One region of the Arthrobacter sp. ok909 genome, then DNA from elsewhere that is predicted to be linked to it. Evidence: riboswitches for the same ligand, from Rfam matches in the RefSeq annotation. Region 1 holds a riboswitch; each other region holds the start of a gene.
The links. Region 1 has a riboswitch for thiamine pyrophosphate ahead of BLR03_RS14290 (bifunctional hydroxymethylpyrimidine kinase/phosphomethylpyrimidine kinase). Riboswitches for the same ligand answer to the same signal wherever they lie in the genome.
Positions count from the first base shown of each region.

Region 1 (7,065 bases):
TGCGGAACCTGGGGCCAAATTGTTTGGACCGGCTCACGCTGTGCCTCAACGCCGGTGGATTCCCCGGGGGAACCCATGAGCTACCCCCGGAACAAATCCACGTGGAATTCCAAGCGGATAGTTCTCAGGGTCATAACCCAAGTGTTGGCGTAAGCACCGAAGATCTAGAATACGCTAATTTTGCCTTCGGCCGCAAATGAGGCTGGTTCCGGCGGGTAGTCCGTGATAGGCGCCACTGCGTTTTTACGCAGTGTTGCCGCAACGACTTCCGGAACCGTGCCCCACCATCCTAGCGGGTGTGCGGGGCGGGTTGGGTCAGGCGTGCAGCCTCGGCGCGTCGAAGAAGTGCACTTCGTAGCGTGAGGACTGCCGGAAGGCCAGGGCCATGGCCTCCCGTTCGCCGGCGGAGGCCTGCCGGGCCGCCGCATCGGTGTACGCAATCGCTTGCCGGGTCGCGGCGGCAAAGTCCTCATCGGCGTACGTCCGCAGCCAGTCGGCGTAAGGGTGCGCCGCGGGGGCGCCGCCGGCCAGGAATTCCCGGTGCAGGGTGGCCCCGACTTCGGCGTAGAGCCAGAAGCATGGCAGGGCTGCCGCCACGAGCACGCCGTAGCTGCCGGAGACGGAGGCGGCCAGCAGGTGGTCCACGTAGGACTTCGTGACCGGGCCCAGGCCGGCCGCCGCCGGGCGGGTGCTAAGCCAGGAGCGGTGGAGCTCGGACTCGACCTCAAGGCAGGTCTGCGCCGAGCGGGCCCAGAAAAGCTGTTCGGCCTCGGTGGGTGCCAGGGCGGCGGCGCGGGCCAGGACCCGGGAGTAGCCGTTGAGGTAAATGGCGTCCTGGGCCAGGTAATAGGCGAACTCGTGCTCGGGCAGGGTGCCGTCGGCAAGTCCGCGGATAAAGTCCAGGGCATAGATGGCGTCGAGATCGGCCGCGGCGCCGTCGCGCAGGGCCGCGGCGAACTCGCCCTCCGCGGGGCTCTCCGCCGGCCCCTGACTGTACTGGCTGTGCTGAGCGCTCGTGCGGTCCTGCACGTGATGGAAGTGATGGACCGGGCCGTTGCCGGTGCCGACGTCCAGGGCCGAGGCTTCGCGAAGCGCGCCCAGCAGCCACGGCTTGACCTCCCGCAGTGCGGCTTCCCAGTCCCCCACCCGTGCCTGCACCGTGGCCATGGCCGAGGACAGGGAGCAGCCGGTGCCGTGGCTGTTGCGGGTGGCGATCCGCTCCCCCGGCACCACCACGGCCTCCTGCCCCAGCAGCCCTACGGTATTGACCAGCGCATCCGGGCAGCCGTCCCCGGCACTATCCCCGCCACTATCCCCAGCGGGGAGGTGTCCGCCCTTGACCAGGACGGTGGTGCCGGTCAGGGCGGCCAGGCGCTTGCCCTGCGCCAGGGCCTCCGCCCAGTCTGCCGCGACGGGTTCCTTGAGCAGAATGGCGAGCTCGGCAAGATTCGGCGTGATGAGGTCCGCCAGCGGCAGGAGCGCCTGCAGTGCGGCCTCGGCGGATTCCTTCAGGAGCCGGTCGCCGCTGGTGGCCACCATGACCGGGTCCAGGACCACGACGGCGGGTCGCACCTTGTCCAGCCAGCTGCGGACGGCGTCGATCACCGCGGCGTCACCGAGCATGCCGATCTTCACGGCGTCGATGCCGATGTCGTCGCTGATGGCGTCCAGCTGCGCCGTGAGGAACTCTGCCGGAGGAACGTGGACGGCGCGCACGCCCTGGGTGTTTTGCGCCGTCAGGGCCGTGATGGCGGCCATGCCGTAGCCGCCGTTCGCCGCGATGCTCTTCAAGTCCGCCTGGATCCCTGCACCGCCGGACGGGTCCGAGCCGGCGATGGCCAGCACCCGGGGAATGCGCAGCGGCGCAGACGGCGCGGAGGGCAGAAAATTGGGAGGCAGAAAAGCGTCGGGCGGAAATTCAGACGGATTCACTGTTGCGGACAAGTCAGACATCCCTTCGCCGGTGCTAACCGGACAGGTTCAACGGGTCTGGATCTCAGCCGGCCCGATGCGCGGCACCCCGTGTCAGTGGTCAAGCCTAGCCGCTAACCCGGCGCCGCCCTGTTAACGGCGAAGCGGGCCCGGGCCGGAGCGGACGTATTATTACGCCCGCTCCGGCCCAAACCCGCAATCTACACAACAGCCCGACCAGTGGTGGAAGGGATCAGCCGTGGAGGACTACAGCTCCGATGCCGGCACGCCAACCCCGAGAATGATCGGCTCGTTGCCGACCGGGATGGCCGGCCTGGCCACGGCGGGTGCCTTGGCCTCGTGAACCGAGCCGGCCGCGGCCGGCCGTGTTGCCTCGCGGTGCTCCACGGAGGTCTCGTTGGCCGCACCCTGGGCGCGGCTGGCACTCCGGTTGCGGCGCCCGCGGCGGCCGCGCGGCGTTCCGGTCTCCGCTGTCCGTGAAGCCGGCGCCTCGGCGCGCGCAGGCTCGGGTGCGGCCGTGGCCTGAGGCTCGTGCCGGGCCTGGGCGGCCGCCTGCTCGCCGGCCTGGGCCTCAGCCTCGCCCAGGTTGGCGAAGGCCTCGGTCAGCAGGTCCAGCGTCAGGGACGGCTCCGGTGTTCCCTCGGCGTGCTCGACGAACGGCAGGGCCACCTGCTCACCGCCGAACGTCAGCACAGCCGCGGGACGGCCGGCCGCCTCTTCCGTGGCGGCAAGCTTCGTGACGGCGTCGACGGCGGCCTGGCGGGCCCCGGCTTCGCTGGCAGCGGCCGCTTCCCCGTCGTGCAGGTGCGCGGCGTGGGCCGCGGCGGCGATGTTCGCCAGCGCGGCACGGGTGGCTTCAGCCTTGGCGTGGCGCTCGGCCTCGGTGGGCTCGGCGTGGACGGCGGCCGGTGCGGACGGAGCGGACTCCGGGCCCTGGCCCCGGCCGCGGCGACGGCTCTTGCGTTCGGTGCGGGCGGCAGGCTGGGCCTCGGCTCGCGGGACGTAGTGCTCGGCCGCGACTGTGTTGGCCCGGCGGTGCTCGACGGGTTCGTCATGGGTGACGATGCCGCGGCCCGCGCACGCTTCACACTGTTCGCCGAAGACTTCCAGCAGCCCGGTACCCATCCGCTTGCGGGTCATCTGCACGAGGCCCAGCGAGGTCACCTCCGCCACCTGGTGCTTGGTGCGGTCCCGGCCCAGGCACTCCACCATGCGGCGGAGCACGAGGTCGCGGTTGGATTCGAGCACCATGTCGATGAAGTCGATCACGATGATGCCGCCGATGTCGCGCAGCCGCAGCTGACGGACGACTTCCTCGGCCGCTTCCAGGTTGTTCTTGGTGACGGTTTCTTCGAGGTTGCCGCCGGAGCCGGTGAACTTGCCGGTGTTGACGTCCACCACGGTCATGGCCTCGGTGCGGTCGATCACGAGGGACCCGCCGGAGGGCAGGAAGACCTTCCGGTCCAGGGCCTTGTGGATCTGCTCGTCAATGCGCCAGGCAGCGAAGATGTCCGTGTCCTTGGTCCACTTCTCGAGCCGGCCCACGAGGTCCGGCGCCACGTAGGTCACATAGGCCTCGATGGTGTCCCAGGCTTCCTCGCCGGAGACGATCAGCTTGGAGAAGTCCTCGTTGAAGACGTCGCGGACCACCTTGATGGTGAGGTCAGGTTCGCCGTAGAGCAGCTCGGGGGCGAGGATCTTCGTCGAGGTCGACTGGCTCTCGATGCCTTCCCACTGCGCGCGGAGCCGGTTGATGTCGTGCGTCAGCTCTTCCTCGGACGCCCCTTCGGCCGCGGTGCGGACAATGACGCCCGCGTCTTCGGGCAGGCGGTCCTTGAGGATCCGCTTGAGGCGGTTGCGTTCGACGTCGGGCAGCTTGCGGGAGATGCCGGTCATGGAGCCGCCGGGCACGTACACCAGGTAGCGTCCGGGCAGCGAGATCTGGCTGGTGAGCCGGGCGCCCTTGTGGCCGACGGGGTCCTTGGTGACCTGGACCAGGACGGAGTCGCCGGACTTGAGCGCGTTTTCGATCCGGCGCTGCTTGCCTTCGAGGTTGACGGCGTCCCAGTTCACTTCGCCGGCGTACAGGACGGCGTTGCGGCCGCGTCCGATGTCCACGAAGGCAGCTTCCATGGAGGGCAGCACGTTCTGGACCTTGCCCAGGTAGACGTTGCCGATCAGGGAGTCCTGCTGGGTCTTGGAGACGAAGTGCTCGGCCAGGACACCGTCTTCGAGGACGGCGATCTGGATTCTGTCGTCGCGCTGGCGGACGATCATCTGCCGGTCTACGGATTCACGGCGGGCCAGGAACTCGGCTTCGGTGATCACGGTGCGGCGGCGGCCGGTGTCGCGGGATTCGCGGCGGCGCTGCTTCTTGGCCTCGAGGCGGGTGGAACCCTTGACCGAGGTGACGCGGTTGTTGACCGGGGCTTCGCTGATGGCCCGCGGCGCGCGCACGCGGGTCACGGTGTTGGGCGGATCGTCGTCTCCCCCGCCGGTCAGTTCCAGGTCCTGGTCACCGCGGCGGCGGCGGCGCCGGCGGCGCGAGGTCACGCCGTCCTCGAGCGTCCCCTCCTGGCCCTCCTCGCCCTCTTCCTCGGTGCCTTCAACCTCGGTGTCGGACTCGGCGGACGTGCGGGTGCGTCCGCGGCGGCCACGGCTGCGGCGGCGACGGCGGCTGCCGGCGTCCTCGTCCTCGTCGCCTTCTTCGTCCTCGGGCTCCGCTGCCGCGGCCGCCGGGGCCGGACGCACCACGGTGCTGAGATCCGGGGCCTGGAAGATCACGGAGGTGAGGGCACCCGGTTCCAAGAAGAGCGATGCGGCAGGGCTTTCCGCCGGCTGCTCATCTGCCGTGACGGGCTGTGCAGCCTGTGCCTGTGTTTCGGCGGGTGCGGCCGCCGCTTCTTCGGTTGCTTCTTCGATTTCTTCTTCCGCCGCAGCTACTGCGGGGACCTCGTCGACCTTCGGAGCGGCCTTAGCGCGGCTGGCGCGGCTGGCGCGGCGCCGGACCGGCTTTTCCGCAACGGCGGACTCTGTTGATTGTGCTGCTTCGGCGGGAGCTTCCGCGGCGGCGGCGTTAGCTTCGGGTTCGTCGGCGAAGGCCGGCAGGGGCTCCGGCGCGGCAACCGGCTTGCGGGCACGGGTGCGCCGTGCGGGTGCTTTTGCCTTGGGTTCGGGGGCCGCGACCCGTTCGGCGGCGGCGAGCGGCTCATCCGAGGCGGTTGCTGCGGCCAAGGCCGCGGCTTCGGCCACAGCTTCGGCGGCCGCCGCAGGGTCGACCTTCGCGACGGGTGCCTTGCGGCGGGTCCGGACGGCCCTCTTCGGCGCTACCGGAGCCTCTGCTTCCGCACTTGCGGCCATTTCCTGCGTTTCCTCGGCAACAACTAGTTCTTCGTTACCGGCTACAACCTGATCATTATCCATATGTGGCGACACTCCTGCCCCTGATGCGCCGCCACATTCGGCGCCCGTTGGGGCAAATATGCGTCAACACCCGCAGGCATTGACAGAAGTCAATTGGATACCCTCAGGTTCGCACCGGCAGTGGGGTGCGGCAGCCCTGGAGGGCCGGCGAGATTGTTTTGGAACCCGTTGACCTACATGCCACAACCAGGTGCCGTCCAATGGCATTGCGGGACAGCTGGAATCAGAGGATCCGCAGCTCCCTGCTCATCATTGGCGGTCTTGAAACAAAATCGCCGGACCGGAATCCGGATGTGGATCGGGTTCCAGCCACGATCATTGTCTCACAAGAGCCGTCAAAGCTGGCTTAGGCAAGGCCGGAAGTGCCCCCGGCTGCGGGCCGCGACGGGACAGACAGGGGCGTTTCCCGGCGCCGTCCAGCCCGCGGCGCTACAATCGGGGCCAGAAGCACCCGATCAAAAGGACCCATATTCCATGCCCAGCATCTCCAGCACTGCCGGTGACGCGACCGCGCACCAACCGGGCTCCGGACCGGCCCCCGCGGACCGGCCCCTTCCCACCATGACCCGCGACCGGCCGTTCGCCTGGCTCCTGCTGATCACCGGCGTGATCGGCTGGCTCGCATCCGGCGCCCTGGTGCTGGAGAAGCTCGAGGTCCTGAAGGACCCCAACCACGTCACGATCTGCGACGTGAACCCGTGGATCTCCTGCGGCCAGGTCATGCAGACGCCGCAGAGTTCGGTGTTCGGCTTCCCAAACATGTTCATCGGAATCGTCGCGTTCGCGGTGATCGTCACCACAGCCATGGGCATCCTGGCCGGCGCCAGGTTCGCCCGCTGGTACTGGCTGGGGGTTCAGACCGGCGTAACCCTGGGCTTCGTGTTCGTGGTCTGGCTCTGGTCCCAGGCCCTGTACTCCATCCACATCCTCTGCCCGTTCTGCATGATCGTCTGGGCCATAATGATCCCGATGTTCGTCTGGGTGACCATCCGGAACATCTCCCACGGCGTGATCGCCCTGCCCGTCGGCCCCACCAGGGTCCTGGGCGAGGCCGGCTGGATCATCACGGCGCTGCTCTACGTCGCCGTCATCGCCACGATCTTCTTCGCCTTCATCCAGGTTTTCATCGGGACCTCCGGGTATTAGGAACCGCGCCCCGGGAAAACGAGCTGACAGAAAAGGCCAATGTTCTTCGCGAACATTGGCCTTTTCTGTTACCCCGGTGCGGGGTACACCCGGAAATGAGGGCTAGAACCAGATCTTGATCTCGCGCTCGGCGGACTCCACCGAATCCGAACCGTGGACCAGGTTCTGCTGCACGGCCAGGCCCCAGTCGCGGCCGAAGTCGCCGCGGATGGTGCCGGGCGCCGCCGTCGTCGGGTCCGTGGTGCCGGCGAGGGAACGGAAGCCCTCGATCACGCGGTGTCCCTCGAAGATCGCGGCGACAACAGGGCCGCTGAGCATGAACTCAACCAGCGGCTCGTAGAACGGCTTGCCGACATGTTCCTCGTAGTGCTGCTCCAGCAGCTCCCGGCTCGCATCGACTTTCTTGAGCTCGGCCAGGGTGTAGCCCTTGGCTTCGATCCGGCTCAGGATGGCGCCGGACAGGTTGCGGGCGACGCCGTCGGGCTTGATCAGGACGAGGGTGCGCTCAATGCTCACAGCTGCTCCAATGTGTTGGGGTGGGGTTCGGGTCAAGTCTACGGGGTT
Region 1 covers NZ_FNJS01000017.1:40,530-47,594, forward strand. Annotated here, with positions in the region: gene BLR03_RS14290 (bifunctional hydroxymethylpyrimidine kinase/phosphomethylpyrimidine kinase) at 316-1,953, opposite strand; TPP riboswitch at 1,936-2,033, opposite strand; gene BLR03_RS14295 (Rne/Rng family ribonuclease) at 2,179-5,355, opposite strand; gene BLR03_RS14300 (vitamin K epoxide reductase family protein) at 5,830-6,501, shown strand; gene ndk (nucleoside-diphosphate kinase) at 6,604-7,017, opposite strand.

Region 2 (7,065 bases), on a different contig from region 1:
CGGCATTCTTGCTGCTGTTGACGTCCACCGCGCCGGAGAGCGTGCGACCGCCTTCGACCCGGAGGTGGGTCATCTGGGGCCGGCCCACTTTGACGATGCTGTGCCCGACGATCGTCTCCAGGCGCTGGATCATCTTCAGGCTCAGGTTCTGCTTACCCTGCTCCATCCGGGCGATGGCGCTCTGGCTGGTGCCGAGCTCGGCGGCGAGTTGTCCCTGGGTCCAGCCCTTGTCCCCGCGGGCCTCGCGGAGCAGGAGGCCGACGTGTTCAGCAGTCTGTTGAGTCATGTCCCGAAAATATCACGCATGATCTACCACATCCGGCAATTGCCGCCGGAATGGCGCCAATCTCACACGCCTACCCGCATCATGCGATAACCGGCGCGTCGGACGCGCCCGACGGCGGAGGCTGGCGACGCGCCGGACGCTGCCCCGGCTACTGGCGGGTGAGGAAGACGAGGTTCCAGGTGCCCGTGCCGAGGGCCGCCGCAACGGCGGCTGCCGCAATGCCCAGCCCGCCCAAAAGCACCCAGACGTCGAGTCCGCTGAACGTGGACGGCCTGGCCCAGGTCCGCGCCGCGCCGCCGAACCCGCGGGCCTCCATGGTCACCGCGAGCCGGGAGGCGCTCCGGATCGCCTGCACCAGCAAGCCGAAGCTTTGGCCCATGGTGGCGCGGAAGCGCTGGTAGGGGTTGCCGCTTGAGCCCACGCCGCGGGCGCGCCGGGCCATCCCGATGGTCTGCCATTGCTCGGCCATGATCCCCACGAGCCGCATGGCGGCCAAGGTGCCCAGGACGAACCGGTGCGGCAGTTTCGCGTTCTGGGCCAGTGCGTCGGCAAGGTCCGTGGGGTCGGTGCAGCTCATCAGCAGCACCGCGGGCAGGGCGATCGCGAGCCCGCGGAGCATGAAGCTGATCCCGAGCTGCAGGGAGCCGGCGCTGATGGACCAGATCCCGGCGTCGAACAGGACGGCTCCGGCGTCGTGCGCCAGGATGGCGGTGCTCCAGCCGCCGAGCGCCGCCGCGAGGATCAGCGGCCAGCCGCGCTGCCACAGCAGGGCAACGGTCAGCCCGGCCAGCGGCAAGAGCATCAGTTCGAAGGCCAGCGCCACCGACGCCGAGACCCAGTCGATGGACAGCGCCAGCACCAGGGTGACCATGGTGACCGCCGTGAACTTCGCGAGGGGGTTGGCGCGGGTCAGCAGCGCATGGTTGCCGCGTACGCTCAGTTCATCCCTCATGATGCGGCCGCCTCCGGCAGCTCCCGGTCCGGGCCGGCGGCGGTGTCCCGGCCGTGGAGGCGCAGTTCGGTGCCGCCAAGGACGGCGCTGAATTCGGCGTCGTGCGTCACGGAGACGACGGCGGTGCCGGCGTCGAGAAGTTCAGAGAGGAACGAGGCAAGCTCGGCCCATGTGTTTGCGTCCTGGCCGAACGTGGGCTCGTCCAGGACCAGTACCTGCGGGTGCGCCGCCAGCACGGTGGCCACCGAGAGGCGCCGTTTCTCGCCGCCCGAGAGCGTGTAGGGGTTGGCGTCCACGAGCTCCGTCAGCCGCAGCCGCTCCAGGAGCTCGTCCACACGGTCCTCGCCGTAGCCGAGGTGGCGGGGCCCGAACATGAGTTCGTCGTGGACCCTGCCGGTGACGAACTGGTGCTCGGGTTCCTGGAACACGGTCCCGATCCTGGCGATCAGTTGCTGGGCTTTCCACCGGTATGGGTCGGTCCCGGCGCCATCGCCTACGCGACCATTGGCGCAACCACTGAGTTCCGTCGTGGCAGAGACCGTTCCCGCCACGGGGCGCAGGAGGCCGGCGAGCGTCAGTGCCAGGGTCGACTTCCCCGAACCGTTCTGCCCGGTGATGGTCAGGGCCTCTCCGGCGCGGACCCGGGCCGTGATCCCGGATTGCACGGGGCGCGGCGCAATCGTGCGGAAACCCTCGCGCAGTCCGGCCCGCCGCGGCCGCTCGCGGGACACCGCGAGGGCGTTCGACGAGAGCAGGAGGTGCCCGGAGGCCGGGGCGGTCCGGGTGCGTGTTGCGGGCACGTAGCCGGGCACCCAGACGCCCGCACCGATGAGCATGTCCCGCGCCTCGGCCAGGACCTGGTCCGGCGGCCCGTCAATCAGGACCGCGGAGTCCGTGGCGGACCCGGGCTGCAGCACCACGATCCGGTCCACGAGGTCCTTCCAGACCGCCACCCGGTGCTCCACCACCACCAGGGTGGCGCCGGTCTTGTCCAGGCAGCGGCCAACGGCATCGCGGACTTCCAGAACGCCGGCGGGATCCAGGTTGGCGGTTGGCTCGTCGAGCAGCAGCAACCCCGGCCGCATCGCGAGGATCCCGGCGAGCGCCAGGCGCTGCTTTTGGCCGCCGGACAGCGCCGATGTCGGGTGGTTCAGCGGCAGCCTGCCCAGCCCGACGTCGTCGAGCGCCTCGCGCACCCGCGGCCAGATCTCCCCGGCCGGGACGGAGAGGTTTTCGGCGCCGAAGGCGACGTCGTCGCCGAGGCGCGAGAGCACCACCTGGGTTTCCGGGTCCTGCTGCACGAGCCCGGCGCGGCCGCGCTGCGCCCGGGGCGCAGCGCCGTCGATCAGCAGGCTGCCGGTCTCGTCGGATTCTTCGGCGTCGCCGGCCTCTCCCGCCGCGCCGTCTCCGAGCACACCCGCCAGCGCATGTAGCAGAGTTGATTTGCCGGCGCCGGACGGGCCCAGCAGGAGCACGCGCTCCCCCGGCTGGATGTCCAGGTCAAGTCCGCTGACCGCGGGCCGGGGCCTTCCGGCGTGCCGCCAGCCCCAGCCGCGGGCCGTGACGGCGGCCGGGCGGACGCCTGGTGAAGATGTCATGAGTCGCCTGTGCAATTCCAAGAGGGCCGTTCCGGAGTGGGGTTCAGGAACGTGGTTCAGGAGAAGACAGGCTCCGTGGCGGCTTTGCGGGAGGCAAAGGAGCCCAGCACGCCGGTCTTGGCCAGTCCGCGGGTGGCGAGCCAGGACAGTCCGCCGGCGATCACGGCGCCGGAGATGGTGGTGAAGACGATGTAGGCGAGCTTGTCGCCGGCTTCGTAGGCAATGTTCCAGCCCCACGGCAGGAAGGAGTCGTTCAGGCCGCAGAAGAGGCCCGCGCCGGCTCCGGCCAGCAGGGACACCGGGAGGTTGAACTTCTTGTAGAGGAAGGCCGCGAACACCAGTTCCGCGCCGAGGCCCTGCAGGACCCCGGAGATCAGGACCGTGGTGCCGTACTGCGAGCCCATGATGAGCTCGCCCGTGGCCGCCACCGTCTCGCAGAAGAGGGCTGCACCGGGCTTGCGGATGATGAGCATGCCGAGCACTGCCGGGATCATCCATCCGCCGGCGTAGAGTCCGCTGAGCGGCGGGTAGATGGCGTTGACGGGGGTGGAAATCAGGTTCGCGCCCTGATCCCAGGCCCAGAAGATGACGCCCCCGGCGACGGCGATCAGGGCGGCCACCACGATGTCCACCACACGCCAGTTGTAGGTGCGCCGGGCCGATGAACGGCTGCTGGAACCATGCTGTGCTGAAATATCTGTCATGTCGTCCTCCTGAGGAACAGGAGGGGAGGGTGCTACGGCCGGCCTCGGCTTCCGCCGCCCTCCGCGCACCCTGAGAACTCGACTCCCTTGCGCCGGTACTAACCGGATCAGGTTCGAGGGTCTGCGGCTGTCCGCACTCTCAGCGCCCACCACTGGTTTCCCCGGACTATTCCGGCGATACCCGACGGCGGCGCTCCCCTGTCGTAATTTTTTCGCCCTTGTGGGCTGGCTCAGTTTACACCCGAACGGCCCGGGTTTTCAGTGGTGTGCTGTCACAATCCGGGGCCTGGCCCAGGCGCTCCCCGCAGCCGGGAAGAACCGCTTGGTAGAGTCGACCTGTCGGCCCCCGGACCCGCGAGCGGGCGGCCTTGTCGCCCACCGGAAAGCTGGACCATTTTGACGCACACACCGGCCACACCCGATCCCTCCGCCGAGTACGACCCGGACTCGAGCGAGCCGCAACCGCACGGTTCCCTGGCGGCGCTCATCGGCCGTGTGCTGGCCGAAATGGATGCGCTCCAGTTCTCGTCGTTCAGCAAGGACAATGCCCTGGACCTCGGGCTGCTCCTGGTTGAGCTGGGCAGGCAACGCTCGCTACCCATCGCCGTCGACATCACCAAGGGGGAGCAGGTGCTCTTCCACGCGGCGCTGGACGGCGCCACCCCGGACAACGAACGCTGGATCAACGCCAAGAAGCGCACGGCACAGCGCTATGAGGTCCCGTCCCTGCTGGTGGGCCTCCGGGCCCGCGCTGCCGGCGGAAGGATCGAGGAGAACGCCTGGTTCGATCAGATGGAGTTCGCCGCCCACGGCGGAGCGTTCCCCATCTACGTGCGCGGCACCGGGGCCGTGGCCGTCGTGACTGTCTCCGGGCTGCCGCAGAAGGCGGACCACGACCTCGTGGTCGAGGCTTTACGGACGGTCCTCACCCCGGGAGCTTAGGCGGCGGCGCCGCCCGCGCGCGGCGTCCTCCGGGACAGCCGGATCAGCGCAATCCCCACTGCCGTGAACCAGGCCCACATCAGGATGCCGTACACCAGGTAGAGCTCCGGAACGGCGAAACGGAGTGCCTCCGCCACCACGCCAACCGCGCCCGCGGCCACCCCGAGCCAGGCCACCGCGCGGGGCAGCACGCCCTTGAGCATGGTCAGCGAGATCAGCAGGATGCCGAGCGCGGACAGGGCGCCGACGGCGGCGGGCGTGTTGTTCTCGGCGATCACCGCCTCCGCCGCGGCGGCATAGCGGAGCCGGGCATCGGCCCCGGCGGTGCTGATCGCGTTCGCGTAGCTGTCACTGAGATTGACCAGGATCATCGATCCGCGGCTCGTGACCGGAACGGCCAGGAACAGCGCCCACGGCAGGGCGCCGATCACCGTGGCCATGAGGGCCAGGCTCTTGTTGAGCGGGGAGAGTGCCACGAAGAGGGTCCCGAATACCAGAACCGGAAGAATGAAGGGGCACGGTCCACAGGAGTTGTTCGACGACGTAGACGGCCTTGTGCCGGGCGATGAACTCGAGGGTTTCGGCGCCCCCGTGGATCGGTGGTGGGGCAACGGCGTCCAGAACCACTGCCACGAACGCGACGGCGGAGATCGCGGCCCAAAAGTAGAGCTGCCGCCAGCTCTGGCTGTCCGCCGCGGCGCCCCGGGCATGGCCGAGCGGTTGGGTCTGGGGCTGTTTCATGCTCGAAAGTACGTCCGGCGGGCGCCGTCAAACAGGGGCGTTGGCCCTGTCTGGATGCCCGGGCAAGGAACGCTAGGCTAGGGGCAGCCCTGTTTCCTCTCCCAAGGAGTTACGAAGAATGAGCCTCGTCATCAAACTGCTCGGCGCCGGCGTCAGCCTGCTGGCCGGTTATGTCGGCACCAAGGTCGTTGACACCGTCTGGGAGAAGGCCACCGGCAACAAGCCGCCCAAGGGCCACGACGACGACGTCCCCACTACGCTGCGCACGGCCCTGACCTTCGCCCTGATCTCTGCCTCGGTCAGCGCCGTCATCCAGGTGCTCGCCAACCGCGGCACCCAGCGCGCGATCACCCGCTTCGCCAAGACCCAGGACATCGTCTAACCAGGGCGTTTCAATGACGTTCACTAGCTCGGATCGACGAGCAGCTTTCTGATCTCGGTGAGCTTGGCTTCGGACTCTTCGAGGCGCAGGCGGAGTCCTTCGACCGTTGCGCTGGTGTCGGCCGACTCAACGGGCTCCGGCTCCTTCTTCTTGGGAGACAGGAAGAAGTTGGCCAGGTAACCGGTGAATGTGCCGAAGATGCCGACGCCGATGACGATGATGCCTGCCCCGATGGTACGGCCCGCATCGGTGACCGGATACTGGTCGCCGTATCCAACTGTCGAGATCGTGACGATCGTGTACCAGATGGCGCCCGAGGTAGTCGTGATGTTGGCCCCCGGGGCGCCCTGCTCGACGCGGAGTATCGAGAGGCTTCCGAATTCCAGCACGAAAACGCCCATGAGCAGCAGTATGTACAAGGAGCTGCCGGCCCGATCCTTGCTCAGCGCGCGGCCGATCGTGCCGATGCCGACATCGCGGAGCAGGCGGTACACCCGGATCAGCCGGAAGATGCGCAGGATCTTGAATTGTTCGAAAGGCATGCTGGCCAAGAGATCGGCCCAGCCGAAGTGCTTGAAGACATAGGCGCCCGGCGATGGCGCGGTGACGACCCGGTACATGAAGTCGGCAAGGAAGATCACGCTGAAAACGGCGTTCATCACCGTGAGCACGGTGTCGAGCGACTTATCCTGCACAACATACAAGAGCACGAGATTGATGATCGACAGGATCGAAAGGATACCGATGAAGATCTCATATCCGATGCTCTTCAGTTCACTGCGTTCCTTGGTCATGTGAGGATTCTGGCACGTAAGCGGCTGCGTAGCCGACACTTCTTTCTCCGGGGCCCAGCGTGGGTCGCCCCACGCTCAACGGCGGGCCTCGCCGTCGTCCGTTCCGTGCTGGTCCGCCGCCTGCCGGGCCGCCTGCTGGGCCGCCTTCTGAACGACGGCCTCGAGTTCGTCGGCGCTCAGCAGTTCCGGGTGCAGGTGCTTGGTGCGGTAGCCGGCCCGCCCCACCATGTGGGCTGATACGGGGACGGTGAGCAGCTGGAAGAGCCAGGCCACCACCAGGACGGGCCACACCCACCAGGTGCGCATCTGCAGGCCAAGGGCCGCCAGGAGCAGGAACAGGCCCAGGACCTGCGGTTTGGTGGCGGCGTGCATCCTGCTCATGAGGTCCGGGAACCGCAGCAGGCCGACGGCCGCGCCGAGGGACATCAGGGCGCCGACCACCATGAAGACGGCAGAGACGGCGTCGATCACTGTTTCAGGATTCACGGACGTTCTCCTTCCTGTCGGCCACGAACCGGGCCACGGTGACCGAGCCGACGAACCCGATGAGGGAAATCGCCACCAGCAGCATCAGGTTGTTCAGGTGCCGGTTGACGGCCATGTCGATGCACAGGGCCGCACCGAAGATGGCCAGGAGCACGTCGGCTGCCAGCACCCGGTCCAGCA
Region 2 covers NZ_FNJS01000021.1:19,851-26,915, forward strand. Annotated here, with positions in the region: gene BLR03_RS15935 (UDP-N-acetylglucosamine 1-carboxyvinyltransferase) at 1-286, opposite strand, end outside; gene BLR03_RS15940 (energy-coupling factor transporter transmembrane component T family protein) at 435-1,238, opposite strand; gene BLR03_RS15945 (ABC transporter ATP-binding protein) at 1,235-2,836, opposite strand; gene BLR03_RS15950 (ECF transporter S component) at 2,893-3,540, opposite strand; TPP riboswitch at 3,607-3,750, opposite strand; gene BLR03_RS15955 (heme-degrading domain-containing protein) at 3,937-4,482, shown strand; gene BLR03_RS15960 (hypothetical protein) at 4,479-4,958, opposite strand; gene BLR03_RS15965 (DUF4235 domain-containing protein) at 5,342-5,605, shown strand; gene BLR03_RS15970 (ion transporter) at 5,629-6,399, opposite strand; gene mnhG (monovalent cation/H(+) antiporter subunit G) at 6,475-6,885, opposite strand; gene BLR03_RS15980 (MrpF/PhaF family protein) at 6,875-7,065, opposite strand, start outside.
Region 2: linked by a shared signal. The riboswitch ahead of BLR03_RS15950 (ECF transporter S component) and the one ahead of BLR03_RS14290 (bifunctional hydroxymethylpyrimidine kinase/phosphomethylpyrimidine kinase) in region 1 are both predicted to bind thiamine pyrophosphate.

Region 3 (7,065 bases), on a different contig from region 1:
CGACGCGCACGGGTTGCACGGTCCACCTCGGTCGGGGCCTTCGCCGGCGCGGCGCCGGCAGCAGCCTCGGGGCCCTGTCCGCCGGCAGTGGAAACGGCAGCGGCTTCGGCGTCGGCGGGACGACGGCGGCGGTCGCCGGAGCGTCCGCCTGCCTCGGCGCCGCTGCGGCGCGTGTCCCGGCTGCCGGTGCGGCTGCCTTCACGGGCGCCATCACGGCTGGCGGTGCGGTTGCCTTCGCGGGCGCCGGTGCGGTTGCCCTCACGGGTGCCGTCCCTTCCGCTGTCCTTTGCGCTGCTGCGGGTGTTCTTCTTGCCGGTCTCGCCGAGGTCCTCGAGAACCTCCGCGTCGACGCCGGCCAGCACGCGCTTGTCGCGGGGCAGGCGGCCCTTGGTGCCCTCCGGGATGTCGAGTTCCTCGAACAGGTGCGGCGAGGAGGAGTAAGTTTCCACGGGTTCGGGGAAGTTCAGGCCCAGGGCCTTGTTGATGAGCCCCCAGCGCGGCATGTCATCCCAGTCGACAAAGGTCACAGCGGTGCCCTTGTTGCCGGCGCGGCCGGTGCGGCCGACGCGGTGCAGGTAGATCTTCTCGTCCTCGACGCACTGGTAGTTGATCACGTGCGTGACGTCGTCGACGTCGATGCCGCGGGCGGCGACGTCGGTGGCCACGAGGACGTCCACCTTGTTGTTACGGAAGGCGCGCAGCGCCTGTTCGCGGGCGCCCTGGCCGAGGTCGCCGTGGATCGCGGCAGCCGCGAAACCGCGGTCCACGAGTTCCTCGGCCACCTTGGCAGCGGTGCGCTTGGTCTTGGTGAAGATGATGGTGCGGCCGCGTCCGCGGGCCTGCAGGATCCGGGCAACAACTTCGACCTTGTCCATGCTGTGGGCACGGTAGATCAGCTGGCGGATGTCGCGCTTGGTGAGGCCTTCGTCGTCCGGGTCCGCGGCGCGGATGTGGGTCGGCTGGGTCATGTAGCGCCGGGCCATGGCGATGACAGGGCCGGGCATCGTGGCCGAGAACAGGAGCGTCTGGCGGACCGCGGGGGTACCGGCGATCAGGGTTTCGACGTCCGGCAGGAACCCGAGGTCCAGCATTTCGTCGGCCTCGTCGAGGATGACGATCTTGACGTTCTTCAGGCTGAGGTGTTTCTGCTTGTAGAGGTCGATCAGGCGGCCGGGGGTGCCGACGACGATCTCGACGCCCTTCTGCAGGGCATCGACCTGCGGCTCGTAGGCGCGGCCGCCGTAAATGGTGGCGATACGGGCGTTGCGCTTCTTGGCCGCGTTCTCAAGGTCCTTGGCGACCTGGACGGCGAGTTCGCGGGTGGGCACGATCACCAGGGCCTGCGGGGCGCCGGGCACGGCCAGCTTGTCGAAGCCGGCGTCGTCGCGGCCAACGACGCGCTGCAGCGCCGGGATGCCGAAGCCGAGGGTTTTGCCCGTGCCGGTCTTGGCCTGGCCGATGATGTCATGCCCGGCCAGGGCGACCGGCAGCGTCATTGCCTGGATCGGGAAGGGGTGGGTGATGCCGGCGTCGGCCAAGGACTCGACAATGTCCGCGCGGACGTTGTAATCGGCGAACGTCTTTTCGGCAATCTCGTGCGGCTTTTCGTCCGAAATGATGGTTTCTTCGGGCTCGATGGTCTCCGTGCCCGACTCATCGGTCAGAAGCTGGTGCGTGTGCAATTCACTCACAGGTGAGTTTCCTTATTCATTTTGGGCTGCGCTGCTTGCTCAACGGGGCCGGCCGTGGCCGTTCCGGAGCACGCTCAGGCGCGCAAGCAAATCCAGTGGAAGCCGATCGCGGGCTATCTAAATGCTGGCACTGGGGACCAGCGGGTGTATCTCAAGATCGCGTAGGGGCGGGCTTGTTGAATTCGAAAATCATGGAAATCAACGACCGGGCATCCATATCTACCTCTCCAGTCTAGCTGTACGAGGCCCGGATCCTCGACTGGAGCCGCGATCGCGCCGTGGAGTGGACCGGGGCGGCGGTCCGTCAGCCGACCAGCTCCAGCCGGATTTCGCGTGTGGCGATGTCCGAGGACACCACCCGGACCCGGACCTGGGTGCCCGGTTCGAGCTCGCCGGGGCACCGTGCAGTCACCGCGGGCTCGGCGATCTGCACGATTCCGGACGGCCCGTTCCCGTTGCCGTTGGACTTGCCGCCGTTCCCGTTGCTGGTGCCGCTGACGCTGGCGCTTTTTGCCGGTTTCGAGCCGGAGATCACGACGGCGTCGAACTCCTGGCCGACGTGGTTGACGAGCAGCGCTGCTTCCACGGTGTCCAGTGCGAGCCGCTCCAGTCGTGCGGCCAGCTGGTCCGAAGTGGCCATGATGGCGGGGAGGGACGGCAGGGCTTCCCGGGCCCAGGACGGAACCTCGGTGCCGTTGCTCAGGGCCTCGCAGATCACCAGCACGAAGCGGTCGATCAGCCGCCGCAGCGGCGCGGTGGAGTGGGCGTAGGCCGCGCCGATGGCGGACTGCACGGCGGCCTGCGGCACTGTACCGTCGAAGGGCGTGTAGCCGGCCCCGCGGAAGAGCATGCCGGCCGAGTGCACAATGGCCAGCTGCCGGGGATCCGTGGGGTCGAGGGTCCGCAGGTACTCGCCGTAGGGCGTTTCGCCGTCCCAGGGCTTGCCGAGAGCGTGGGTCTGGCGGTGGAAGTGCCGCAGCGACGCCTCGTCCGGGGCTGGCATGGTGCGCAGGATGCCGACCTTGCCCCGAAGCATCAGCCCGGCCGCCGCCATCCCGGTCATGAGGGAAATCTGGGCGTTCCAGTCCTCCACCGGAAGCGGCGGGGCCGCCACGATCCGGTAGCCGCCGTCGCGCAGTTGCTGGATCTCCTGTTCCGGCATGTTCAGGCTCGCGCCGCCGCGGAGGCGTTCCAGCTCCACGCGCTTGATGCCCACTTCCTTCAGCAGCTGCAGCATGGGCGTTGCGGTGCCGGCGTCGAGCTCCGCCTGGACACCCTTGTAGCTGAGCTTCGCGCGGCTGCGGACCTGGGCCCGGCGCACCAGCACCGAGGTCACCTCCGCCGCGCCGTCGAGTTCGAACTCCCAGACAAATGCCGCGCACAGCTGCCCGGCGAGCAGGCTACCGGCAGCCTCGCTGATGACCTCCGGATGCAGCGGGATCCGCCCGTCCGGGGTGTAGAAGGTCTGGCCGCGGCGGCGGGTCTCGGCGTCGAGCGCCCCTCCCGGAGCGACGAAGGACGGGACATCGGCGATGGCGTAAAGCACGTTGTAGCCCTCGCCGTTGCGCTCGATGAACAGCGCCTGGTCGAGGTCGGTGGAGGACGCCGGATCGATCGTCACGAACTCGACATGGGTGAAGTCCAGGTCCGGCAGCTTGTGCTCGGCCACCGCCGCCTGCGCGTCACGCAGCACGTCCTCGGGGAACGGACCGGGCAGTTCCAGCGTGGTGCGCAACGCCTTGAGAGCCCCGGCAAGCTGGTTCTGCTGCTCGTGGATACTCGGGGTCAGGCGATGATGGGACACGAAAATCAGGTTAGCCCGATTTCCGCTATTAGTCTTGGATTATGAGCCCAACCCCGGACGATCCTGCCCGCTACAACAGCTTCCTCACGGATCTGCTGGGAGTGATGGCGTACGGCGAGCTTTCGGCCTTCGAGCGGCTGTCCTCGGACGCCCGCTATTCACCCACGCTGCATGACCGTGCGGTGCTGGGCAGGATCGCGGTGGTCGAGTTCCAGCACTACGAACTCGTCCGGGCCAGGCTCGAGGCCATGGGCCTGGACACGGAGGCCGCCATGCTGCCGTTCCAGCCGTCCGTGGACCACTTCCATGAGCGCACGCGCCCGGCGGACTGGTACGAATCCCTCATGAAGGCCTACGTGATCGACACCGTCTCCGCGGACTTCTACCGTGCCGTCGCCCGGCATGTCGACGCCGCGACGGGGGAACTGATCGAGCAGATCCAGTCCGCCGAGGAGGCCACGGCCGTGCTGCAGGAGCGGCTCAAGGCGGCCCTGGCCGATGACCCGCGGCTGGCGTCGCGCCTGGCGCTGTGGGCCAGGCGCCTGCTGGGCGAGGCACTGACCCAGGCCCAGCGGGTCAGTCTCGAACACGCTTTCCTCGGCGGGCTCTCAGGCTTGGACGAGGCCGGCGCCAGGGAACTGGTCAGGGCTCTGACGGCTGAACTCGCCACAAACCACTCGCGCCGGATGGCCGCGCTGGGACTCGCGGGGTAGCACCGCCTCCGGGCGGAAATCCGAACGATCCTGTTCAGGAATCGGCAGCGTCCAGCGCCGCCAGCAGTGCGCCGGCTGCGTGGGCCGGATCATCGGCGTCGGTGATTGCCCTGACCACGACGATCCGGCGGGCACCGGCGTCGACGACCTGCTCAACATTGCCGAGGTCGATGCCGCCGATCGCGAACCACGGCAACAGGCTTTCGACCCGGCCGTCGACCTTGCCGGTTCCCTCCCCATCCGCCCGGCCGGTCGCCTGGGCGGCGTAACGCACCAGGTCGAGGCCGACGGCGGCGCGTCCAGGTTTGGTGGGAGTGGCCCACACGGGTCCCACGCAGAAGTAGTCGAGTCCTTTGCGGCCGGGGGAGGATGCAATGGCGGCGTCCACCTGCTCCGGACTGTGGGTGGACAATCCGACCACGGTGTTCTTGCCGAGGAGGCCGCGGGCGGCGTCGAGCGAAATATCCTTCTGCCCGATGTGGAACACCGGAGACCCGGACAAGGAGGCGATGTCCGCCCGGTCATTGACGGCCCAGAGCCGTCCGTGCCGCTGCGCTGCGGCGTGCAGGACCTCCAGGAGTTCCAGTTCCTCGGCCGCCTCAAGCGACTTGTCGCGCAACTGGATGATGTCCACCCCGCCGGCGAATGCGGCGTCCACAAAGTCCTCGAAGTCGCCGCGGTCCTGCCGGGCGTCGGTGCACAAGTAGAGGCGGGCGGTGGTGTGGAGGGAGTCCTGGCTCATGACACCAGCCTAGTTCCTCTAAACTGGGCGCATACCGCGGGAGCCCGCAGCAGCCACGTCATCGCTGCACGGCTGAGAGGGCGTCAGAGCCGACCGCTTGACCTGATCCGGCTAGTACCGGCGTAGGGAAGGAATTTTTTATGGATGCAAAAGCCAGCCGTGAAGCCGAAGCCGCAGATGACGCCGCTTCCCGGGTTTGTGACACGGACCCCGGTTTCGCAGAGGACCTCACCGTTGACGTTGCGGTGATCGGCGGCGGGGTGATCGGCCACGGCATCGCGTTCGAGGCCAGCCGTGCGGGCCGGTCCGTGGTGGTGATCGATGACGCGCCCGGCAGCGGGGCCAGTTGGGCCGCCGCCGGAATGCTGGCCCCCGTCAGCGAACTGCACTACCAGGAAGAACAGCTCCTGGAACTGATGCTTGAGTCCTCCCGGCTGTGGCCCGCCTTCGTGGCCGGGATCGATGCCGGTCCGGGGATCGACAGCCGGGCCGGTGCCGCCGCCGGACCGGGATCCCGGGCAGCGTCCGGTACCGGTTACCTGACGACGCCGACCCTCGCAGTCGGTGCCGATGCGGCGGACCGGCGCGCGCTCGCGGACCTGAGGGAAGTCCAGCAGGCCTCCGGCCTCACCGTGGAGCCCCTGACCGTGCGTGAGGCCCGTGGTCGGGAGCCTTTGCTCAGCCCCGGCATCTCGTGCGCTTTCGATATCCCGGCCGACCACCAAGTGGACCCCCGCATGCTGATTGCCCGGCTCACCAGCCTGCTCGGCGCGGAGGGCCGCTGCCGTTTCGTCCGTCGGCGCGCGGTGGGGCTGCTGTGGGAGGACGGACGCGTCGCCGGTGTCCGGCTCGCGGGCGGCGGTTCCGTGCGGGCCGCCGAAACCGTGGTCGCCAACGGGCTCGGCGCCGCCAACCTTGACGGGCTGCCCGCCGGACTGCAACTCCCGCTGCGGCCGGTCTACGGCGACATCCTTCGGCTCCGCGTGCCCGCGCATCTGCAACCACTGCTTACGGCCACCGTGCGTGGCATGGTGCGCGGGGTGCCGGTGTACATCGTCCCGCGGCAGGACGGCACTGTGGTGATCGGCGCCACCCAGCGCGAAGACGGCCCGTCGGATCCGCATGCTGTTTCCGCCGGCGGCGTCTACCAGCTGCTCCGTGACGCCCAGCAGCTGGTGCCCGCTGTAGCCGAGCTGGAACTGCTCGAAGCCACGGCGCGCGCCCGCCCCGGCACACCGGACAACGCCCCGATGCTGGGGCGGGTCTCGCGCCCGCAAGGCGGGGACGTCCCGGGCCTCATCATCGCCACGGGATTCTTCCGGCACGGCGTCCTGCTGACCCCGGCAGCCGCCGTCGTCTGTCGTCAACTCATGGACGGTACGCCGGACCCGCGCTGGGCCGGGTTCCGCCCCGACCGTTTCTCCCGCACCCCGGATGCGTCCGGGGACAGCCCCAACAAGGAAGCAGCATGAACATCAGACTCAACGGAACGGAGCAGAGCGTCGCCGACGGCGCCTCCGTCAGCACACTCGTCAGCCAGCTCACGGGCCGGAGCATCGGCCCCGACGGCCGGGCTGCCGACGGGCAGAAGCTCGGTGTCGCGGTGGCCCGCAACTCTGAAGTGGTGCCCCGCAGCCAGTGGCACGCCACCGCGCTCGCCGACGGCGACGACGTCGAACTTGTTACGGCAGTCCAGGGAGGATGACCAGCATGAACGAAACGACTCTTGCAGGATCGCCGGCCCTGCCGGCTGCCGGGGCCCTCGCCGATCCGTTCGTGGTGGACGGCGTGACGCTCGGATCCCGGCTCATCATGGGCACCGGCGGTGCGCCGAGCCTGGACGGGCTGGGCGCAGCGCTTTTGGCCTCCGGGACGGAACTCACCACCGTGGCGATGCGCCGCTATTCACCGGCGGAAACGGGATCGCTGTTCCAGCTGCTCGTGGACCACAACATCCGCGTACTGCCGAACACTGCCGGTTGCTTCACCGCCAAGGACGCCGTACTCACGGCCGAACTGGCCCGCGAGGCGCTGGAGACGGACTGGGTCAAGCTCGAAGTCATTGCCGACGAGCACACCCTGCTGCCGGACGCAGTCGAACTCGTGGACGCAACT
Region 3 covers NZ_FNJS01000002.1:88,431-95,495, forward strand. Annotated here, with positions in the region: gene BLR03_RS02645 (DEAD/DEAH box helicase) at 1-1,691, opposite strand, end outside; gene BLR03_RS02650 (RNB domain-containing ribonuclease) at 1,996-3,495, opposite strand; gene BLR03_RS02655 (ferritin-like fold-containing protein) at 3,537-4,208, shown strand; gene thiE (thiamine phosphate synthase) at 4,243-4,950, opposite strand; TPP riboswitch at 4,977-5,097, shown strand; gene thiO (glycine oxidase ThiO) at 5,091-6,422, shown strand; gene thiS (sulfur carrier protein ThiS) at 6,419-6,655, shown strand; gene BLR03_RS02675 (thiazole synthase) at 6,661-7,065, shown strand, end outside.
Region 3: linked by a shared signal. The riboswitch ahead of thiO (glycine oxidase ThiO) and the one ahead of BLR03_RS14290 (bifunctional hydroxymethylpyrimidine kinase/phosphomethylpyrimidine kinase) in region 1 are both predicted to bind thiamine pyrophosphate.

Region 4 (7,065 bases), on a different contig from region 1:
GTTCCCTCCTGGCCCGGGAGACCCTTGAACTTCTGCCAGTCACCGGTGATCTTGAGGATCGCGGCAACCTGCTCGGACGGCTGTGCGCCGACGCCGAGCCAGTACTGGGCACGGTCCGTGTCGACCTCGATGTACGAGGGCTCTTCGGTCGGGTGGTACTTGCCGATCTCTTCGATGGCACGGCCATCACGCTTGGAGCGTGCGTCCATGACGACGATGCGGTAGTACGGTGCGCGCATCTTACCGAAGCGCTTAAGGCGAATCTTTACGGCCACTTTTGTGGTCACTCCTGTTTCTGAAACGGGGTCGAGCCCGGCGTTCTGCACCCGTGGGGCGGGCCGTACTAGGGGGTTCTAAAGGACAGGATCCGGACGCGGAGAGAGGGGCCACGCAGATCGAGTACCTGTTCATTGTGCCAGATGACCGGCAGGATTTCGACTTGACACGGCCCGGCCGTCCGGTCAGGACGTCCAGACGTAGAGTCCGGACTTGGTGGCGGGGTCGATTCCGGCGGCCAGTTCGGCGATCCGGCGCACATAAGCCCGGGCCTGGTCCGAACCGAAGGGCGTGTCCTCCTCGGCGGCCCAGTTGGCCGCAACGTCCTCGAGGACGTCGCCCTCCCCCTCGGTTTCGTAGCTGAGCAATTCCGCGAGCGTCCGGACCATGGCGGAGGGGACGCCGAGCAGGGAGTCGCTGGCCACGTCCACCATCGCCAGTTCGTAGTCCGCGCCCGGAGCGTGGACGGCCACTCCGGCGAGGTCGCCGAGCCGTTCGACCTCAAAGTCGCTGATGTCCGGGATGCGCACGGCGTCCGGGGCGGCCGCGCCGCCGGCTTCGAGCGCGCCGGCGCGTTTGAGGGCGGCGTCGTGGGTGGACACAAAGATTTCGGTGAATCCCATGCAGCTAGTCCTTAGATGTCTGGCGGCGCTTGGCCGCTGTTTTTGGCGTCGCCTCAGCCTAATCGCTTCAGCGCAGCGGCGCCCCGGGGGACATGCCCCACCCTGACTGTGACCAGTGGACATGCTCTCCCACGGTCATTACCTTTCGCGGACATGCCCTCCCCTGACCGCGAGCAATTGACATATGGCCGCTATGTCCATTCCCGGCCGCGACCGATGGACATGTCCACCGCTCCTGTCAGTGAACAGTGTGCATGTCCAGCGGGGAGTTGTGCACGCTGGACATGCACAGCGAACAGCGTGTGCTCAGCGAACAGCGTGCTCTTAGCGCACGGCGACGCGGATGCGGTTGCGCCACGGGTCCTCGAAGCGCAGCTCGGCGCCGGTGTGGTGCGAGTCGACGCCGGCCACCTTAAGGCGGTCGGCCAGGGAACCGACGTCGTCACCCGAGGGCACTTCGATGAGCACCTCGCCCAGGCCCAGCGTGTCGCGCCGGGGGCCGGCGCCGCGGCTGTTCCAGACGTTCATGGCCATGTGGTGGTGGTAGCCGCCGGCCGAGACGAACAGTGCCTGGCCATGCCAGCCCGCGGTCTTTTCGAAGCCCAGTGTGCCGACATAGAACTCATGCGCCGCGTGGACGTCGCCCACCTGCAGATGGACGTGTCCGACGCCGGCGGCCGCCTCGCGCTGGCCGCTCAGGGACTCTTCGGTCAGGTGCTGTTGCAGGTAGCGCTGCGGCGGCAGGGCCAGGCTGTCCATGACGACGTTCTTGCCTTCCCAGGACCAGTCCTGCCGCGGCCGGTCCCAGTACAGCTCGATGCCGTTGCCTTCGGGGTCGTTGAAGTAGAAGGCCTCGCTGACGAGGTGGTCCGCGCTGCCGGTGAAGGACTGGGGGTCGTACTGGGCTGTGCTGGCAACGGTGGCCGCCAGGGACTGCTGGTCCTCGAAGAGGAGGGCGGTGTGGAAGAGCCCGGCTTCGCCGCGGGAGGGCAGGTTCAAGCCCGGGGCGGGGGCCAGATGGACCAGGGGCTTCTGCCGGCGGCCAAGGTAGAGTCCGCCGTCCTGTTCGGCCACGATGTCCAGGCCGAGGGCGCGCTGGTAGTAGTCGGTCATGAGCTTCATGTCGCCGACCTTGAGCATCACGGTGCCCATGGTGAGTGTGGCAGGAAGGAGATCCTGGGTGCTGGCTTCTGCGGTCATTGAAACTCTCCGGGGGTTCGGTGGCCACCGGCGCTTCGGTGACCTTGGCATAGTATTAAATTACTTGAAGCTTCAATTTATTCCTAACGGGTGGGCAGGCCCCGCAGGACAATATGCTTCAGCCCGGCAAGGGTCCCGAGGTCCTGCCGGGGGTCCTTAGCGCACACCAGTACGTCGGCGCTGGCCCCTTCGGTGATGCCGTCCGCGCCGAGCCAGGTCCGCGCGGACCAGCTGGCAGCGCCGAGGGCAGCCGCGGCAGGCAGCCCGGCGGCGTGCAGGGCCCAGATCTCGTCCACGATCCGGCCGTGCCTGATCACGCTGCCGGCATCGGTGCCGGCATAGATGGCCACCCCGGCCTCGTGGGCTTCCAGGATCCGCTCCGCCCGCCTCTCCCACAGCGAGCGCATGTGCGCGGCGTAGCGGGGGAACTTGGCTTCCGCCTGGGCGGCGATGTCCGGGAAGGTGGCGATGTTGATCAGGGTGGGGACGATCGGCACGCCCTGCTCCACGAAGCGCGGGAGGTGCCGCGGCAGCAGCCCGGTGCCGTGCTCGATGCAGTCGATCCCGGCGTCGAGCATGTCATCCAGGGTGTCCTCGGCGAAGCAGTGGGCGGTGACGCGGGCCCCTTCATCGTGCGCGGCCTGGACGGCATCCTTGAGGCTTCCGGCGGGAAAACTGGCGGCGAGGTCGCCGCCGGCGTCGCGGTCGATCCAGTCCCCCACGAGCTTGACCCAGCCGTCGCCGGCACGGGCCTGCTTCCGCACGGCCTCGACCAGGCCGTCCGGTTCCACCTCGACGGCGAAGCCGCGCAGGTAGCGCCGGGTGCGGGCGATGTGCCGGCCGGCACGGATGATCCGTGGAAGGTCCGGGCGCTGCTGGAGCCAGCGGGTGTCGTGGACAGCGCCGGCGTCGCGGACCAGGAGCGTCCCGGCGTCGCGGTCCGTGACGGCCTGGGACTCCGCGGTGTCCTCGGCAACGTCTCCGCCGGGGCCGAGGCCGATGTGGCAGTGTGCGTCCACCAGCCCGGGAATGACCCAGCCATCCAGCACGCGCTCCGGCGCGGCGGCGGGCCGGTGGAACGTGAGCCGGCCGTCGACGGACCAGAGGCCGTGGCGTACCGTGTCCGGCCCGGTAAGGATGGGGCCGCTGAATTCGATGATGCCGGTCATGGCATCAAGGGTAGTCCCCATGTCGCCGCGCCGGCCGCGTCACACTGGACAGCCGTCCGGCGGCGCGTGGTAGCTTCATCTACGACCACACGGGTGCCCCTGCAGGGGCTGAGATCGGGCTGACGCGGCCTGCGACCGTTGAACCTGTCCGGGTAATGCCGGCGAAGGAAGTGAGTATTTTCCGTGAATACGCAAATTGCACAGCACAGCCCTATCCAAAACCAGTCCGGCCAAAACCTGCCTGCCGACTCCGAGGCTGCCGCGACGCAGTCACTGAAGTCCCACTCGCTGGCCTTCACGACGGACCCGGAGCACGGCATCCGCGTCCCGGTGACCGAGATCGCGCTGGAACCCTCGCCGGGAGGCGTCGAGAACCCTCCATTCCGGGTCTACCGCACGGCCGGCCCGGGCAGCGATCCGGTGGTGGGGCTCGCCCCGTTCCGCAGCGGCTGGATCGCCGGGCGGGGTGACACGGAGCCGTACCGCGGTCGGGAACGCAATCTGCTCGACGACGGCAGGTCCGCGGTGCGCCGCGGTGCCGCCTCCGCGGAATGGCGGGGCGCCCCGCCAGAGCCCCGCCGCGCCGTCGAGGGCCGGACGGTCACCCAGATGCATTACGCGCGGCAGGGCATCGTGACACCGGAGATGCGGTTCGTTGCGCTGCGCGAGAACTGCGATGTGGAGCTGGTCCGCAGCGAGGTGGCAGCGGGCCGGGCCATTATTCCCAGCAACATCAACCACCCGGAGTCCGAGCCGATGATCATCGGCAAGGCGTTCCTGGTGAAAATCAACGCCAACATCGGCAATTCCGCGGTGACCAGCTCCATCGCCGAGGAAGTGGACAAACTTCAGTGGGCTACCCAGTGGGGTGCGGACACGGTGATGGACCTCTCCACCGGGGACGATATCCACACCACGCGCGAATGGATCATCCGCAACTCCCCCGTCCCGATCGGAACGGTCCCGATCTACCAGGCGCTGGAGAAGGTCAACGGCGAGGCCAACGCCCTGACCTGGGAGATCTTCCGGGACACCGTGATCGAACAGTGCGAGCAGGGGGTGGACTACATGACCATCCATGCCGGGGTGCTGCTGCGCTACGTCCCCCTGACGGCCAACCGGGTCACCGGGATCGTGTCCCGCGGCGGTTCCATCATGGCCGGCTGGTGCCTGGCTCACCATCAGGAGAACTTCCTCTATACCCACTTCGACGAGCTCTGCGAAATCTTCGCCAAGTACGACGTCTCGTTCTCCCTCGGCGACGGGCTGCGGCCCGGCGCGACGGCGGACGCCAACGACGCCGCGCAGTTCGCCGAACTCGACACACTGGCCGAGCTCACCCAGCGGGCCTGGGAGTTCGATGTGCAGGTCATGGTGGAGGGCCCGGGACACGTGCCGTTCCACCTTGTTCGGGAGAACGTGGAGCGCCAGCAGGAGCTCTGCAAGGGCGCCCCCTTCTACACGCTGGGGCCGCTGGTCACGGACATCGCACCCGGCTATGACCACATCACCTCGGCGATCGGCGCCACGGAGATTGCCCGTTATGGCACCGCGATGCTCTGCTACGTCACGCCCAAGGAACACTTGGGGCTGCCGAACAAGGACGACGTGAAGACCGGCGTGATCACGTACAAGATCGCGGCCCACGCGGCCGACCTCGCCAAGGGCCACCCCGGAGCGCACGAACGCGACGACGCCCTGTCCAAGGCGCGGTTTGAGTTCCGCTGGCGGGACCAGTTCGCGCTGTCCCTGGATCCGGTGACCGCCGAGTCCTTCCACGATGAGACGCTCCCCGCGGAACCGGCCAAGACGGCGCACTTCTGCTCGATGTGCGGGCCCAAGTTCTGCTCCATGCGGATCAGCCAGGACATCCGGGACGAATATGGTTCCGCCGACTCGCAGGCGGCACTGGCGCAGATGGCCGCCGGGATGCGGGAGAAGAGCAACGAATTCCTGGCAGCGGGCGGCAAGGTCTACCTGCCCGAGCCGACCGTGGGCGTACAGGCCTCGGCCTAGTCCACGGTCCGGGGCGCCTGCCCTGCCGGGCGGGCGCCTCGGACGGCCATGGGACGCCCCTGATGAGGCATTAACCGGAGGCGACGGAGGGCGGTCCGACCGCGCGAGCCGTCGCTCTCAGGACGTCGGCGCCGGCGTCGGTGCCGGATTCGGCGTCGGCGTCCGTGCCGGATTCGCGGCGATGTTCCTGTAGAGCTCGGAGTTGAGCGTCGTGTGGCCGCGGTCGTCGGTGACGTAGACCTCGAAGGTGAAGGTGCTTGCGTCGTGGTCGAGCGCGAATTCGATCGTGGGGTTCTTTGCGGAAATCGTCCCTTCCGAGACGATTCGGCCATACTTCTGCTCCGGGGGACTGAGGTCTGTGCCGCGCTGCGCAGGGTCTCGGATGAAGTATCGGACCGTGTACGGCGCCGACGGCAGTGACCGCAGGGTCGGGAAGAAGCTGAAGTCTCTTGTGCCGGGCTTGAACTGCTCCGAACGCCACTGGTAGGCGGCGACGGCGGGCGTGAGGGCGTCGTCGAGATCGCGGATGCCGGTGCGGTTCGTTTGGGCGTCGAAACTGCGGTCATGCCCGCCGAAGGCTTTGGCGACCGGTCCGAGCCCGAAGCCGAGGGCCAGGCCGAGCCCAATCGAGACCATCGGGATGAGGATTGCCGCCACGCGTGCCCGGCGCAGCAGACCCGTCCTCACGGATTGTCGGTGCATCGAGAGCGTGTACGGCACGGCGGCTGTGAACACCGTTCTCGAGTACGGGCTGCCGGCCGCGCGAGCCCACGCCTCGAGGTACGCGGCGCGCGGCGGCAGGGGGGCGTCCGCGCCCCCAACCTTGTTCCAGTAGGCCAGAAACGGCAGCGGCAGGTCCCGGAGCCGGCCATGCGGGTCCCTAAAGGTGAAGGTCGGGACCATCCGGTACTGGACGCCCCCACGGCCGGCGTACCGGTGGGGATAGGGGTGGAAGTCTTCAAGCTGCGTGCGATCGACCCTGGCCCGGGCGAGGAACGCCTTCGTCACGATCGCCGCGTCCGGCGTGAGCGTGACCCACTCGCCGGCGTACCACAGCAGGACGGCGCCGAAGACCGCCAAAATGATTGCCCCCGCCATGATGAGCGCCTCCGCCCAGGCCGCGATGATCGTGCTGTCGCGTTCGTTGACCAGGATCGAGCCGGCGACCGCCGCGACCGCGACCGCCAGCAGGCCCGCACCGAGGGCCGCGCCAGCCCAGCCGGGCATCCGCAGCGCACGAATGCGGGCCGGCAAATCATCCTCCCGGACGTGATCCCCTGAACTCGGAGCGACCATCGCTACCCCCATCCCCCGTCGCCGAGTGTAGTGCCCAAGCACCGATTCCGACAATGAATGCGCAGGTCAGGGGCAGGAATGAGGGCGTACCCCTACACCGCTTGGTATTGCTCAACGAGGCTGTGAGTTGTCTTGCTTCACATGCGTTCCGAGGCACAGGGGTTTCGAGGCAGTATTCGAGGCAGTAGGACGCCGCAGGCCCCGCGGCCAAGCCCGGTGGAGAGCCGATGCTTGCCAGGGATGTTTAGGGCAGACTGGTGGCGTGAGCGGAATCCGGTGGGTGCTGCACGTCGATCTCGACCAATTCATCGCGGCGGTCGAGGTGCTCCGGCGGCCGGAGCTTGCGGGCAAGCCGATCATTGTCGGCGGTCGGGGCGACCCCACGGAACGAGCTGTGGTGTCGACCGCATCCTACGAAGCCAGGGCGTTCGGCGTGGGTTCCGGAATGCCCTTACGCATTGCTGCCCGGAAAGTGCCCGACGCTG
Region 4 covers NZ_FNJS01000040.1:14,641-21,705, reverse strand. Annotated here, with positions in the region: gene rpsP (30S ribosomal protein S16) at 1-275, opposite strand, end outside; gene BLR03_RS21240 (hypothetical protein) at 462-899, opposite strand; gene BLR03_RS21235 (VOC family protein) at 1,224-2,099, opposite strand; gene BLR03_RS21230 (amidohydrolase family protein) at 2,183-3,268, opposite strand; TPP riboswitch at 3,348-3,455, shown strand; gene thiC (phosphomethylpyrimidine synthase ThiC) at 3,452-5,284, shown strand; gene BLR03_RS21220 (hypothetical protein) at 5,402-6,538, opposite strand; gene BLR03_RS21215 (DNA polymerase IV) at 6,861-7,065, shown strand, end outside.
Region 4: linked by a shared signal. The riboswitch ahead of thiC (phosphomethylpyrimidine synthase ThiC) and the one ahead of BLR03_RS14290 (bifunctional hydroxymethylpyrimidine kinase/phosphomethylpyrimidine kinase) in region 1 are both predicted to bind thiamine pyrophosphate.